DNA from 3 places in the Nonomuraea sp. NPDC049725 genome. Region 2 is predicted to be linked to each of the others. Evidence: riboswitches for the same ligand, from Rfam matches in the RefSeq annotation. Region 2 holds a riboswitch; each other region holds the start of a gene.
The links. A riboswitch is a leader RNA that binds a small molecule or an ion and turns the genes downstream of it on or off. The one in region 2 is predicted to bind cyclic di-AMP.
Positions count from the first base shown of each region.

Region 1: it holds a riboswitch for cyclic di-AMP, as region 2 does, so the genes downstream of both, AB0J53_RS39295 (CHAP domain-containing protein) here and AB0J53_RS10105 (serine hydrolase) in region 2, are expected to answer to the same signal.
Region 3: it holds a riboswitch for cyclic di-AMP, as region 2 does, so the genes downstream of both, AB0J53_RS11725 (NlpC/P60 family protein) here and AB0J53_RS10105 (serine hydrolase) in region 2, are expected to answer to the same signal.

Region 1 is NZ_JBFANJ010000022.1:33,684-37,886, reverse strand. It holds gene AB0J53_RS39305 (RNA polymerase sigma factor) at 1-740, opposite strand, end outside; gene AB0J53_RS39300 (YciI family protein) at 1,536-1,973, opposite strand; gene AB0J53_RS39295 (CHAP domain-containing protein) at 2,125-2,832, opposite strand; cyclic di-AMP (ydaO/yuaA leader) riboswitch at 2,845-2,982, opposite strand; gene AB0J53_RS39290 (Gfo/Idh/MocA family oxidoreductase) at 3,097-4,050, opposite strand; gene AB0J53_RS39285 (aldo/keto reductase) at 4,103-4,203, opposite strand, start outside.
Region 2 is NZ_JBFANJ010000003.1:442,047-446,249, forward strand. It holds gene AB0J53_RS10095 (NADH-quinone oxidoreductase subunit M) at 1-99, shown strand, start outside; gene AB0J53_RS10100 (NADH-quinone oxidoreductase subunit N) at 96-1,472, shown strand; gene AB0J53_RS10105 (serine hydrolase) at 1,477-2,418, opposite strand; cyclic di-AMP (ydaO/yuaA leader) riboswitch at 2,431-2,581, opposite strand; gene AB0J53_RS10110 (TetR family transcriptional regulator) at 2,638-3,210, opposite strand; gene AB0J53_RS10115 (SMP-30/gluconolactonase/LRE family protein) at 3,286-4,200, shown strand; gene AB0J53_RS10120 (GH92 family glycosyl hydrolase) at 4,193-4,203, opposite strand, start outside.
Region 3 is NZ_JBFANJ010000004.1:117,287-121,489, reverse strand. It holds gene AB0J53_RS11735 (RDD family protein) at 1-1,110, opposite strand, end outside; gene AB0J53_RS11730 (amino-acid N-acetyltransferase) at 1,196-1,765, opposite strand; cyclic di-AMP (ydaO/yuaA leader) riboswitch at 2,032-2,179, shown strand; gene AB0J53_RS11725 (NlpC/P60 family protein) at 2,183-3,178, shown strand; gene AB0J53_RS11720 (LuxR C-terminal-related transcriptional regulator) at 3,203-3,415, opposite strand; gene AB0J53_RS11715 (cytochrome P450) at 3,638-4,203, shown strand, end outside.

The DNA of each region.
Region 1 (4,203 bases), on a different contig from region 2:
GCCGCCGCCCGCGACGCCTGGATCTCCATCAGCGCCACCAGCCCGTGCACCTCCGCCTCCATCGGCATCAGCCCGGCCAGCACCCGCCCCAGCCGCAGCGCGTCCTCGCACAGCCCCGGCCGCATCCAGTCGTCACCCGCCGTCGCCGAGTAGCCCTCGTTGAAGATCAGGTAGATGACCTCCAGCACCGACGACAGCCGATCCGCCAGCTCCGCACCCTCCGGCACCTCGAACGGCACCCCGCGCTCCGCCAGCGTCCGCTTGGCCCGCACCACCCGCTGCGCCATCGTCGACTCCGGCACCAGGAACGCCCGCGCGATCTCGTCCGTCGACAGCCCGCCCAGCACCCGCAACGTCAGCGCCACCCGCGCCTCCGTCGACAGCACCGGATGGCACGCCGTGAACACCAGCCGCAACAGGTCGTCCTCGATCTCCTCGACGCCCGGCAGCTCCGTCTCGTCGTCCAGCTCCCGGCCCAGCTCGACCAGCTTGCGCTCGAACCGCTCCCGCCGCCGGATCATGTCCACCGCCCGGCGCTTGCCCACGGTCATCAGCCAGGCGCCCGGATTGCGCGGCACCCCCTCCCGCGGCCACTGCTCCAGCGCCGCCACCAGCGCGTCCTGCGCCAGCTCCTCCGCCAGGCCGACGTCACGCACCATCCCGGCCAGCCCGGCGATCACCCTGGCCGCCTCGATCCGCCACACCGCCTCAATGGCCCGATGAGTCTCCGACGCCGTCACCCGCCCATGACAACAGCCCCACCCGCCTACTCGCAACCCAAGCGCTCTCTCGTGGGACGCACCCCTTCCCACCACGCGGCCCCTGCCGCTCAGTGGGGGTCACGCCTCCATGAGGCGGCGGCTTCCCACGAGCCGGCGGCTGCGCCGCACCACGCGGGCCCACAACCCACCGGCACCGCCCAGCCCAGCAACGGGGTCGGACCGCCCGGGGTACGGGCGGCCGGTGGGGCCGCGCCCCCGGGAGCCGGGCACCGGAGGGGCTGGGTCCGGCCTGCCGGTGGGGTCGGGCCGTCCGGGGTGCGCGCCGCCGGTGAGGCCGCGCCCCTGGGGCCGGGCCCAACTGAGGGGGGCGGGCCCGGGGGACCGGTGGGGGTGGGCCGTCCGGGGCGTGGGCCGCCGGTGGGGTGGGGCCGCCTCGGCGGAGGCCGCCAGAGGGCCGGATTGCCTGGGGGCCGGTGGGTTGGGCCGTCCGGGGCGTGGGCTGCCAGTGTGGTCGGGCCGCTCCGCCGGGGGTCGCCGGTGGGGTGGGGCCGCCTCGGCGGAGGCCGCCAGAGGGCCGGACTGCCCGAGGCGCCCCTTCCGGGGGCCCGCCCCCTCCCGGGGTTGCCGCCATCCTGGGGCTTCCGCCTGCCCGGCGGGGTGCGGCCTTCGGGGAGGGGGCGCCGCTTCCGGGAGTCACCCTTCCGGGGTTGCCGCCACCTGGGACTCCCCGCCTGCCCCGGCGGGGGCGCGGCCTCCCTGGGAGGAGGCCGCCGCAGCGGGGTCGCCTCCCACTGGGGCGTCGCTATCGGATGGTCAGGGTTCAGGTGGGGAGTCGAGGGTGGCGCGGAGGGTGGCGTGGCGTTGGGCGGTCTCGGGGGTCAGGGAGGTCTCGGGCATGTCCGAGGGGTCGAAGACCTGCCAGACGTCCAGGCCGATGCCGTCGTGGCCGGGCGGGACGGGGACGCGCAGGGCCCATTCGAGCGCCTCCTCCCGCGACTTGACCTGGATGAGCCAGAAGCCGGCGATGAGCTCCTTGGCCTCGGCGAACGGCCCGTCGATGACGCGGGCCTTGCCGCCGCTGTAGGCGATCCGGGCGCCGCGCGAGCTGGGGTGGAGCCCTTCGGCGGCCAGCAGGACGCCGGCTTTCACGAGCGACTCGTTGAAGGCCGTCATGTTGTCGACGAGCTCCTGGCTCGGCAGGGCGCCGGCCTCGGTCTCCTCGCTGGCCTTGCCGACGATCAGGAATTTCACGGTGCGTTCTCCTCGTCCAGGCGGTGAAGCGGGCTCCCGGCGAGCCTGCCACACCTGTGCGTCGTCCCGGAGGGGGCCGGATCGACACGGGGAGGGGAGAAAACGCGGAAGCGCGCGCCCGGGGGAGGGGCGCGCGCTTCGCGAAGGGAGGTCAGGCGGCGTACGAGGGGTAGCCGTAGCCGACGACCTGGGACTTGGGCCGGACGCGCTCCTCGACCTTGCCGTTGCCGGTGTTGCCCTCGATCGTGGAGATCGTGCCGTCGCCGTTGTCCTTGACGACGAAGCCGACGTGCTGGATGGCGCTGATGCTCTTGCTGCCGTTCCAGGCGAAGAAGACGACGGCGCCGGGCCTGGCCTCGGTGCCCCAGCGGTCGTTGGCGGCGAACCACTTGGCGTGGGTGACGGTGTAGGCGTCCCAGCCGACCTGCGGGCGGGCGCCGGTCTGCTCGCCGACCCAGGAGACGAACATGGAGCACCAGGGGGCGTTGAGGTAGGCGCTGGGGTTGCCGCCGTCGCGGGCGACGGTCTCGAGGGCGCGCTTGGAGCTGGCGTACCACTCCTGGAACTTGGTGCCGCCGCCGTAGGCGTTCTCGGAGGTGCCGACCTGGGCCTTGGCCAGGGCCAGGACCTGGGAGGCGGTGACGTTGACCTGGTTGGCGCCGGCCCTGGTCTGCGTGGACTCGGACATGGTCTGGGTCTCGACCTGGTGGCCGGGCTCGGCGGCCTGGGCGGGGAGTGCGGTGGTCATCCCGGCGCCGAGTCCGGCGGCCAGGACGGTTGCGCCGAGGGTGGCGCGGAGGGAGGCGCCGGCGCGGGGGTGAAGCTTCTTCGGGGCACGGGTAAGACGGTGCTTCGCCATCGAGGGGATTACTCCTTGCTTCCATGCCGCTTACCGGGTTAGCTGACGGGTTCGGGCGTGGAAGCTGCCCTACGGCACACAAGGTGCCGATTCACCCCAAAGGACATGGGTCCCCGGCTCCGCGCAAGGCGGATTCAGCGGTCACAGGACGATCCTGTGAGTGTCGTGCGATGGTTGGCAACGACCGGACAAACCGGACGTAAGCCGCGAATGCGCCATAAGGTAATACATCCGCCAAGGCATTACAAGTCGATAAAGTCGCAGCTAGGCGAGTTGCCCGCGCGCGTCGGCCAGGAGCCCCATCATGGCAAGGGATTCGTCAAGAGGCATGATCGCGCTCTCGGTCCGGTTCTCGGCCAGCGCGTCCCGCACCTCGCGCAGCTCCCCGGCGTAGCCGTTGTCGGCCGGGTCGAGCTCGTGCTCCTCGGTCTCCATCGACGGCCCGCTGAGCACCACCCGCCGGGGCGCCCAGAACGGCGCGTCCAGGTCGGCGCGCATCCCGGTGCCCACGATGCTGGCCGAGTTGGGGAAGTGCGCGAGCAGCGAGGTGTCGACCAGCGCCCGCCGGCCGCCCGGGTAGACGAGCACCCCGCCCGCCTCCGCGTCGACCCCGTTGGGCGCCAGCGCGCCCGTCAGGTGCATGGACTCGGGCATGCCGAGGAAGAGCTGGGCCAGCCCCAGGGGATAGATGCCCAGGTCGAGCAGCGCGCCCCCGCCCAGCTCGGGCGCCCACAGCCGGTGCGCGGGATCGTACGGCAGCGCGAACCCGAACGAGGCCCGCACCGAGCGGATCTCCCCGAAGCGCGGGTCGTCCTTGAGCATGCGCACCAGCGGGTTGAACCGCATCCACATGGCCTCCATCAGGAAGACCCCGGCCTCGCGGGCCAGGCGGACCATGCGCTCGGCGTCGGCCAGGCTCGCCGCCAGCGGCTTCTCGCACAGCACCGCCTTGCCCGCCGCGATCGCGGCCTCGGCCACCTCCAGGTGCTGGGCGTGCGGGGTCGCCACGTAGACGGCGTCGACGGCCGGGTCGGCGCACAGCTCGGCGTAGGAGCCGTGGGCGGACTCGGCGCCCAGCGTCGCCGCCAGCGCCTTGGCCCGGCCCAGGTCGCGGGAGCCGACGGCGGCCACCCGCATGCCCGGCTCCGCCGCGATGACCGCCCCCACGGTCCTGGCGATGCCGCCCGTCGCCGCGATGCCCCACGCTAGATCTCGCACGCGGGAGATCGTACTGATTCATCCGCGGACGCGAAACCTGACCGGTTTCACCTCACGGGAACACGTCCGGGTCCGGGCCCAGCCGGCGGCCCGCGTTCAGGGCGCCGATGGCGGCCATGTCCTCCCGGTCGAGCGTGAAGTCGAAGACCGCGA
Region 2 (4,203 bases):
CTGCTGGCGCTGTCGGTGCTCATCGGCGTCGCGCCCCGGTGGCTGCTGGACCTCATCGAGCCCGCCGCCGCCGCGCTCTCCTCGCTGGCCGGCCGGTGAACGACGACCCGGCCGCGCTGCTGCCCGAGCTGCTCCTGCTGGCCGGGGCGGTCGCCGGGCTGCTCACCGGCATGTTCGTGCCGCGCGGGCGGCAGCGCGCGGTCGCGTGGATCTGCGCCGCCGCGCTCGCCGCCGCCCTGGCCGCAACCGTCACCGCCACCGTGACCGCCACCGGGGGCGCCGCGTTCGGCTCGTACGCGCCCGACGCCCTCACCCAGGCGGCCCGCGCCGTCGTGGCGGGCGGCACGCTCCTGGTGATCGCCCTGGTGGCCGCCGAGGCGCGCGGGCACCGCCGCGAGGCCGAGGCGTACGTGCTCGTCATGCTCGCCGCCCTCGGCTCGGTGCTGCTGGCCGGGGCCGGTGACCTGCTCGTCCTCGTCCCGGCGTACCTGCTGGCGAGCATCCCGGCCTACGCGCTCGCCGGGTTCGGCAAGGACGCGCCGGGCACCGAGGCGGCGCTCAAGTACTACCTGATGGGCGCGTTCCTGGGCGTGCTGATGCTGGCCGGCGTCACCCTCCTGTACGGCCTGGCGGGCGCCACCGGCTACCGGGCGGCCGGGGCGGCGCTCGCGCTCGCGCCCGGCGCGGCGGCGGCCTGCGGTGTGGTGCTGCTGCTGGCGGGGCTGCTGTTCAAGGCGGGCGGGGTGCCCGCGCACTTCTGGGTGCCGGACGTGGCCGAGGGCGCCCCCGTCGCCGTCGCCGCGTTCGTCACCACCGTGCCCAAGATCGGCGCGCTGGCGGCGCTGCTGCGCGTCGCGGACGAGCTCGGGCCCGGCGGGTGGGACGTCCTCGTCGCGATCGTCGCCGCCGCCACGATGACGCTCGGCAACCTGGCCGCCTTCCACCAGGACGATGTGCGCCGCCTGCTCGCCTACTCCACGATCAGCCAGGCCGGGTACGTGCTCGTGCCGGTCGCGGTCGCCCAGCACACCGCGCTCGCCCGCCCCGCCGTGCTGTTCTACCTGGCCGCCTACGCGGTCACGAACGTGGGCGCGTTCGCCGTGGTGGCCGCCACCGGGCGCGGCACGCTCGACGGCTACCGAGGGCTGGGGCGGGCCGCGCCGGGGCTCGGGCTGGCGCTCGTGGTGTGCCTGCTCGGGTTCGCGGGCATCCCGCCCGCCGCCGTGTTCGTCGCCAAGGTGCTCGTGTTCGCCGCCGCGTGGGACGGCGGTTACGCCTGGCTGGCCGTGCTCGTCCTGGTCAACACCGTGGCGAGCCTGTACTACTACCTGCGCTGGGTCGCTGTGGTGTTCCGCGGCGACCCGCCGGCCGCGCCGCCCCCGGGCCTGGCGCGCGCGGTCGCCTGCGTGGCGGCCGTCGCCTCGCTCGCTCTCGGGGTGGGCGGCGGCGTCCTGCTCGGCCGGGCCGCCTGAGCCGTCACGCCTTCCCGGCGGTGGCGGCCCAGTCGAGCAGCGCCTGGGCGGTGTCGAAGCGGCGGCCGGAGTCGCTCTCGCCGAGGATCACCCCGACCAGCAGCCGGCCGTCCCGCTCGGCGGCGAACGCCAGCGTGTAACCGGCGGCGCGCGTGTAGCCGGTCTTCACGCCGACCGCGCCCGGCTGGGCGAGCAGCCGGTTGGTGTTGCGCCACGAGTAGGAGCCGTGCTCACTCGTCGCCTCGACCGAGTGGTGGCGCGTCGAGGTGATCGACTTCAGCGTCTCGTTCCCCAGCACCGCCTCGGCCAGCCGTGCCTGGTCGGCCGCCGTGGAGTGGCCGCCGCCGTTCGTGGGCATGCCGTCGGCGTTGACGTACAGGGTGTCGGCCATGCCCAGCTCGCGGGCGGCCGCGTTCATCTTCCCGACGAACCCCTCGACACCCGGCCCGTACGTGCGCGCCAGCACGTGGGCGGCGTCCGCGCCGGACGGCAGCATCAGGGCGTGGAGCACGTCCCGCACCGGCAGCCGGTCACCGGCGCGCAGCCCGGCGACGGCCGCGCCGCCCCGGGCCGCGTAGCGCACGTCCTCGGCCGTCACCTCGACGACGTCGGCCGGGTCGGCCTCCTGGAGCACGACGTGGGCGGTCATCATCTTGGTCAGGCTCGCCACGGGAAGGCGCTCGCCGGCGTCCTTGCTGTAGCGGACCTCGCCGGTGGACGTGTCGACGACCAGTGCGGCCCGCCCGAGCACGGCGGGCGCGTCAGCGGGCGCGTACGACGCCGGGCCGGCGAAAGAGGCTGTGGTGGCCGTGGTGGCTGTGGTGACGGGTGTGGCCGCCTGGGCGGCGGTCGTGCCGGTCGTCAGGACGCCGGCGGCGAGGGCGGCGCCGGCCAGGGCGCGGCCCCAGCGGCGCGGCCGGGCGCTGGAGAAGAGGGAGGTGGGCATGAGGGGCTGTGCTCCTTGCTTCCATGCCGCCTACCGGGTTAGCTGACGGGTTCGGGCCTGGAAGTGCCCTACGGGCGCGGCCGGGGGGAGCCGGCGCGCCGATTCACCCCACGAGAGAGTGGGTCCCCGGTTCCGCGTGACGCGGATTCGGCGGCCGCGGGCCCCGCGAACGGGCCCACGGTCCGGGCATTGCGCGCATAAGGTACGAAACTTGACAAACTATGGCAAATCGCCCGTCAAATAGTGTTGCACCACCGGCCCCACGCTGCGCGCCAGTTCCTCGGCGGACATCGCGACCACGGGTGGCAGCCGTACGACATAACGGGTGAAGGCCAGCCCGAGCAGCTGCGTGCTCACCAGCCCGGCCCGCCGCGCCGCCTCCTCCGGCCCGCAGCCGAGCGCCCGGCCGACGAACGAGGCGACCTGGGAGGTGAACACGTCGCGCATGCTCTGCGCCGCCAGCGCGTTCGTGGACGACGAGCGCAGCAGCAGCATGATCGCCTCGTCCGACAGGTCGCCCTCCCAGCGGGACAGGAAGTGGCGCGCCATCGCCTCGCCGAGGCGCTCGCGCGGCGGCGCGGGCAGCTCCTCCAGGTTGAGCCGCAGGTCCACCGCGGCGCGGAAGAGACCCTCCTTGTTGACGTAGTAGCGCATCACCATGGACGGGTCGACGCCGGCCAGCGAGGCCACCTTCCGGATGGTGGTGCCCGCGAACCCCTGCTCGGCGAAGAGCTTGCGGGCCGCGCCGAGGATCGCCGTGCGCGTGGCCTCGGACCTTTCCGTGAACGCCATGCCAACAAGTGTAGACCAACGCTTGTGGTCAAAAAGGTGCTGGCCGGGCGGGGCAGATCTTGGTAAGAAGAGCGGGTGGACCTCATCCCCGTGGAGTTCGAGGCGTTCGACCGCCGCATCGCCGACGTCACCGGTGACCGCAACCTGGAGCGCCTCCACCGGGGCACCCGCTGGGCCGAAGGGCCCGTCTACGTCCCCGCGGGCCGCTACCTGGTCTGGAGCGACATCCCCAACGACCGGATGCTGCGCTGGGACGAGCTGACCGGCACCGTGGGCCCCTTCCGCCAACCGGCCGGCTACGTCAACGGCAACACCCTCGACCGCGAGGGCCGGCTGATCTCCTGCGAGCACGGCGCCCGCCGGGTGACCCGCACCGAGCACGACGGCTCCGTCACCGTGCTCGCCGACCGGTGGCGCGGCAAGCGGCTCAACAGCCCCAACGACGCCGTCGTGCGCTCCGACGGGTCCGTCTGGTTCACCGACCCGCCCTACGGCATCCTCGGCGACTACGAGGGCCACCGGGCCGAGCCGGAGATCGACGGCTGCCACGTCTACCGGATCGACCCCGGCAGCGGCGAGGTGAGCATGGTGGCCGGCGACTTCGCCCGCCCCAACGGCCTGGCGTTCTCCCCCGACGAGCGGCTGCTCTACGTCGCCGACACCGAGCGCCGCCACGTCCGCGTCTTCGAGGTCACCCGCGACGGCACGCTCACCGGCGGCAAGGTGTTCGCCGAGCAGCAGGGCGACGCCGACGGCAGCTACGACGGCATGCGGCTCGACGACACCGGCCGCCTGTGGGCCGCCGTCGGCCGGTCCATCCACGCCTACCACCCCGACGGGACGCTCCTCGGCAGGCTGCACCTGCCGGAGAGCGCCTCCAACCTCGTCTTCGGCGGCCTCAAGCGCAACCGCGTCTTCATCACCGCGACGACGTCCCTCTACTCGATGATGCTGAGCCTGAGGGGCGCCGCCCCGGTGTGGGCTACCTGAACG
Region 3 (4,203 bases), on a different contig from region 2:
CCGCTTGAGCGCGGCGTCGTTGGGCAGCCCGCCGGACGGCATCGCATGACCCACCTGGACGACCTTGATGCCCATGACCATCTTGCCGACGGTCTGGCCGCTCATCTTCGTCATGAAGAAGTCGTAGGCCACGTAGAGCGCGGCCAGGAGGAGGTACTGGATGACGCCGACGAAGAAGGAGCTCGCGATACCCGTCGTGACGCCGGTGACCGAGTTGTAGCTGACGACGAAGAAGATGCCCAGGATGAGGTTGATGATGAAGTAGACGACGCCGAAGATCAGGCCGTCGACGATCCTCGCCACCAGGCGCTGCCACCACTCCGCCAGCGGCGCGGGGGCGCCGGGCGGCTGGATGCCCACCGGCTGGCCGTACTGCTGCCCGTACTGGGGCTGGCCGTAACCCTGCTGCTGACCGTAGGCGGGCTGGCCGTACTGCTGCTGCCCGTACTGGGGCTGCTGACCGTACTGCTGCTGCCCGTAGCCCTGCTGCTGGCCGTAGTCGGGCTGACCGTACTGCTGCTGGCCGTAGCCCGGCTGCGACTGCGGCTGCTGGCCGTAGCCAGGCTGGGACTGGGGCTGCTGGCCGTAAGCCTGCTGCTGACCGTAGTCCGGCTGGCCGTACTGCGGCTGCTGGCCGTAACCCGGCTGCGACTGCGGCTGCTGGGCGTAACCCTGGCCGTAGTCGGGCTGCGACTGCGGCTGCTGACCATATTGCTGCTGCTGGCCGTAGTCGGGCTGGCCGTACTGGGGCTGCTGACCCGACGGGGGCTGCTGGCCATAACCCGGCTGGGACTGCGGCTGCTGACCGTACTGCGGCTGCTGGCCGTAGCCCTGCTGCTGACCGTAGTCCGGCTGGCCGTACTGCGGCTGCTGACCGTAACCCTGCTGCTGGCCGTAGCCCTGCTGGGGCTGCTGGCCGTACTGGGGCTGCTGGCCGTAACCCTGCTGCTGACCGTAGGGGGGCTGCTGGCCGTAGGGGTCGTCCACGCGGTAGCCGACGACCGTCGCGTCGGGGTCGGGCTGCCCTTGGGGGCGTCCTGCGTTCTGGCCGTATTCAGGGGAGTTCTCGGGGGAATCGTCCTGTGGATACGGCGGCTGTCCTGTGCTCACCGTGTCACCTCGCTTCGAGTGCGCATGTGGCACGTGTCAGGGCACATGCCTGTCCTGCCCAACGTATCGACATAGGTATCAACAATCACCTTTCTCGGCAGTCAAGGTCCGCGTCACCCGCTGTCAAGTGGAGCAGCATGCGTGTGTTGCCCAGGGTGTTCGGCTTGACGTGTTCGAGGTCGAGGAACTCCGCGACGCCCTCGTCGTACGAGGCCAGGAGTTCGGCGTACACCTCGGGTGAGACGGGCGTGCCCTGGATCGTACGGAACCCGTGCCTCGCGAAGAAGTCCACCTCGAAAGTGAGACAAAATACACGTTCCAGCCCAAGCTCCCGAGCGGTCCTGATGAGAGCCGAGACCACGCGATGGCCGATGCCGAAACCCCGGGCCGAGGGGTGCACGGCCACGGTGCGGATCTCGGCCAGATCCTCCCAGAGCACGTGCAGCGCGCCACAGCCGACGACCTCGCCGCCCCGCTCGGCCACCCAGAACTCCTGGACGTCCTCGTACAGCGTGACGGTGGCCTTCTCCAGCATCTTGCGCCCGACGCCGGCGTAGGTGTCGACCAGGAGCTTGATCGCCCTGACGTCCCTGGTCCGCGCGCGCCTGACGAGCACTTCGGTCTCGGGGACCGCTAGCTCGGCGACCTGCTCCATGGCCATCCAGAGTACAGACCCCATTACGGCTCGACCCAAACTCCCGGACCGTCACTGTGCGTGCACGCTCCGGATTGCACGATTCCTACAGTTTCACGATCGGGCGAACTTGGGGCAAAGAGGGCATAAAGTCTTTTCTGTACGGCTCGCCACGAGATCACCTTGTGACCCGTCGGTTGTGAAACCTCTACAGACTCGGCAGTTCCGGTTGAGCAGGAACCAGGAGTGCATTAGTGTCCAGCGACGATGTCACCCGCGCACACCGCGCGGTCGACACGCCCAATCCCCGCGAGGGGAGCCGGGGACCCGCCGGCGGCGTCAACCCGCTGCCAGGGGTGAATCCGAGCCACGCTCGGTAGGGCTGCTCCGGCCCGAACCCGTCAGCTAACCCGGTAGGCGTCAACGGAAGGAGCTTGGTTGGACAGGCGCTCTGGCAAGAAGCGATTCGGTGTCGTCGGCTTGGCCGCCGTGGCCGCACTGGTCCTCGCTCTGCCCTTGGGCTCACCAGCCTCCGCCGACCCCAAGCCTTCGCTCAAGGAGCTCTCCGAGCAGGTCGAGGAGATGCACCTGGAGATCGAGACGCTGGCCGAGCAGTACAACGGCCAGCGGGAGAAGCTCAAGACGGCCCAGAAGGCCGCCGACAACGCCAAGAAGACGCTGGCCGCCAGCGAGGCCGAGCTGGCCGACAAGCGCTCCAAGGCGATCCTGCTCGCGCAGACCACCTACATCAACGGCGGCCTGTCGGGCACCCTGGCGTTCGTCAACTCCGACGACCCCGAGGGCTACCTCGACCTGGCGGCCACCAACTACGCGATCCAGCAGCAGCAGGGCGAGGAGATCCTCCAGCTCACCAAGGCGATGCAGGCGGCCGAGCGGGCCCGCGCCGGCGCCAAGGCCCGCATCACCGAGGTCTCGAAGATCGTCAAGGACCTCGACGCCAAGCGCGACCGGATCGTCAAGCTCGTCGGCAAGGTCGAGAGCAGCCTGTTCAGGCGCGCACTCGGCGAGGCCGGCCGGCCGGGCACCCCGGCGGTCAAGGTCAACCTGCCGATCCCCGGCTCGGGCAAGGCTGCCCAGGCCGCCAAGTGGGCGCTCACCCAGCAGCTCAAGCCGTACATCTGGGGCGCCGAAGGGCCGCGCGGCTACGACTGCTCCGGTCTGGTGATGGCCGCCTACCAGCAGGTGGGCATCTCGCTGCCGCACTACACCGGTGACCAGTGGACCGCCGGCCGGCACATCTCCAAGGAGGAGCTGCGCGCGGGCGACCTGGTGTTCTTCTACAACGACCTGCACCACGTGGGCATCTACCTGGGCGGCGGCATGATGGTGCACGCGCCGCGCACCGGCGACGTGGTGCGGATCGCGTCCATCGCCCGGCGCCCCTTCGCCGGAGCCGTCCGCATCGCCGACTAGCGGCGCCAGAGCCGGCCAGCGGCGTTAGATGAGCTGCCTGCGGGCGGCCCAGGCCACCGCCTCGATCGCGGTGGCCACGCCTATGCGGTCGCAGATGCCGCGCAGTCTTCGCCGCACGGTGCGACCGCTGATGTCAAGGCGTCGGCCGACCCGGTCCACGGTGACGCCCTTGGCCAGTTCGGCCAGCAACGCCAGGTCGGCACGGCTCAGTTCAACGCCTTCTGTGAGCACATCCATCGGGAGCCCTCCCCCCACCAGCACCACCCGGAGACGTCTAGGGCCCGACCGGAGCGGCACATCCTCGCAGACGGTAAACGCATCCAGGAAAGGTCGTCAAGCACGAAATTCGCCGCACTTGACCTCCTCCGTTGACATGATCCGTTGTATGTGAAGTACTCGCCATATGTCGGCACTTATCGGAGCATGATGATCGATCACAGCGATCCTGACTACGCTCCTTTGACGCCAACGGACATGCTCGGGTTCGATCCATCCGACCCCGGCTTCCTGCGCGACCCGTACACCCGTTACCGCGAGCTGCGCGAGAGCGACGCGCTGCTGCGGACCCGCGGCGGGCTCCTCGTCGCCACCACGCACGAGCTCTGCTCCGCGGTGCTGCGTGACGCCCGGTTCGGCCACGGCCCCCCGCCCGACGGCGAGCCGCCCCGCTCGTTCCTGATGATGAACCCGCCGGACCACACCCGGCTGCGCGGCCTGGTCAGCCGGGCCTTCACCCCGGGCATGATCAGGCGGCTGCGCCCGCGGATCGAGGCCATCACCGCCGGGCTCCTCGACGCGCTGCCCGACGAGGCCGACCTGATGAGCGCGTTCGCCTACCCGCTGCCCGTCATGGTGATCAGCGAGATGCTCGGCGTGCCGCCCGAGGACCACGAGCGCTTCCGCGGCTGGAGCGAGACGCTCGCCAGGAGCCTCGACCCGATCGTGCCGCCGGACCTGATCTCCCGGACCGAGCACGACCGGGAGGAGTTCCGCGCGTATTTCCGCCGCCTCATCGCGCTGCGGCG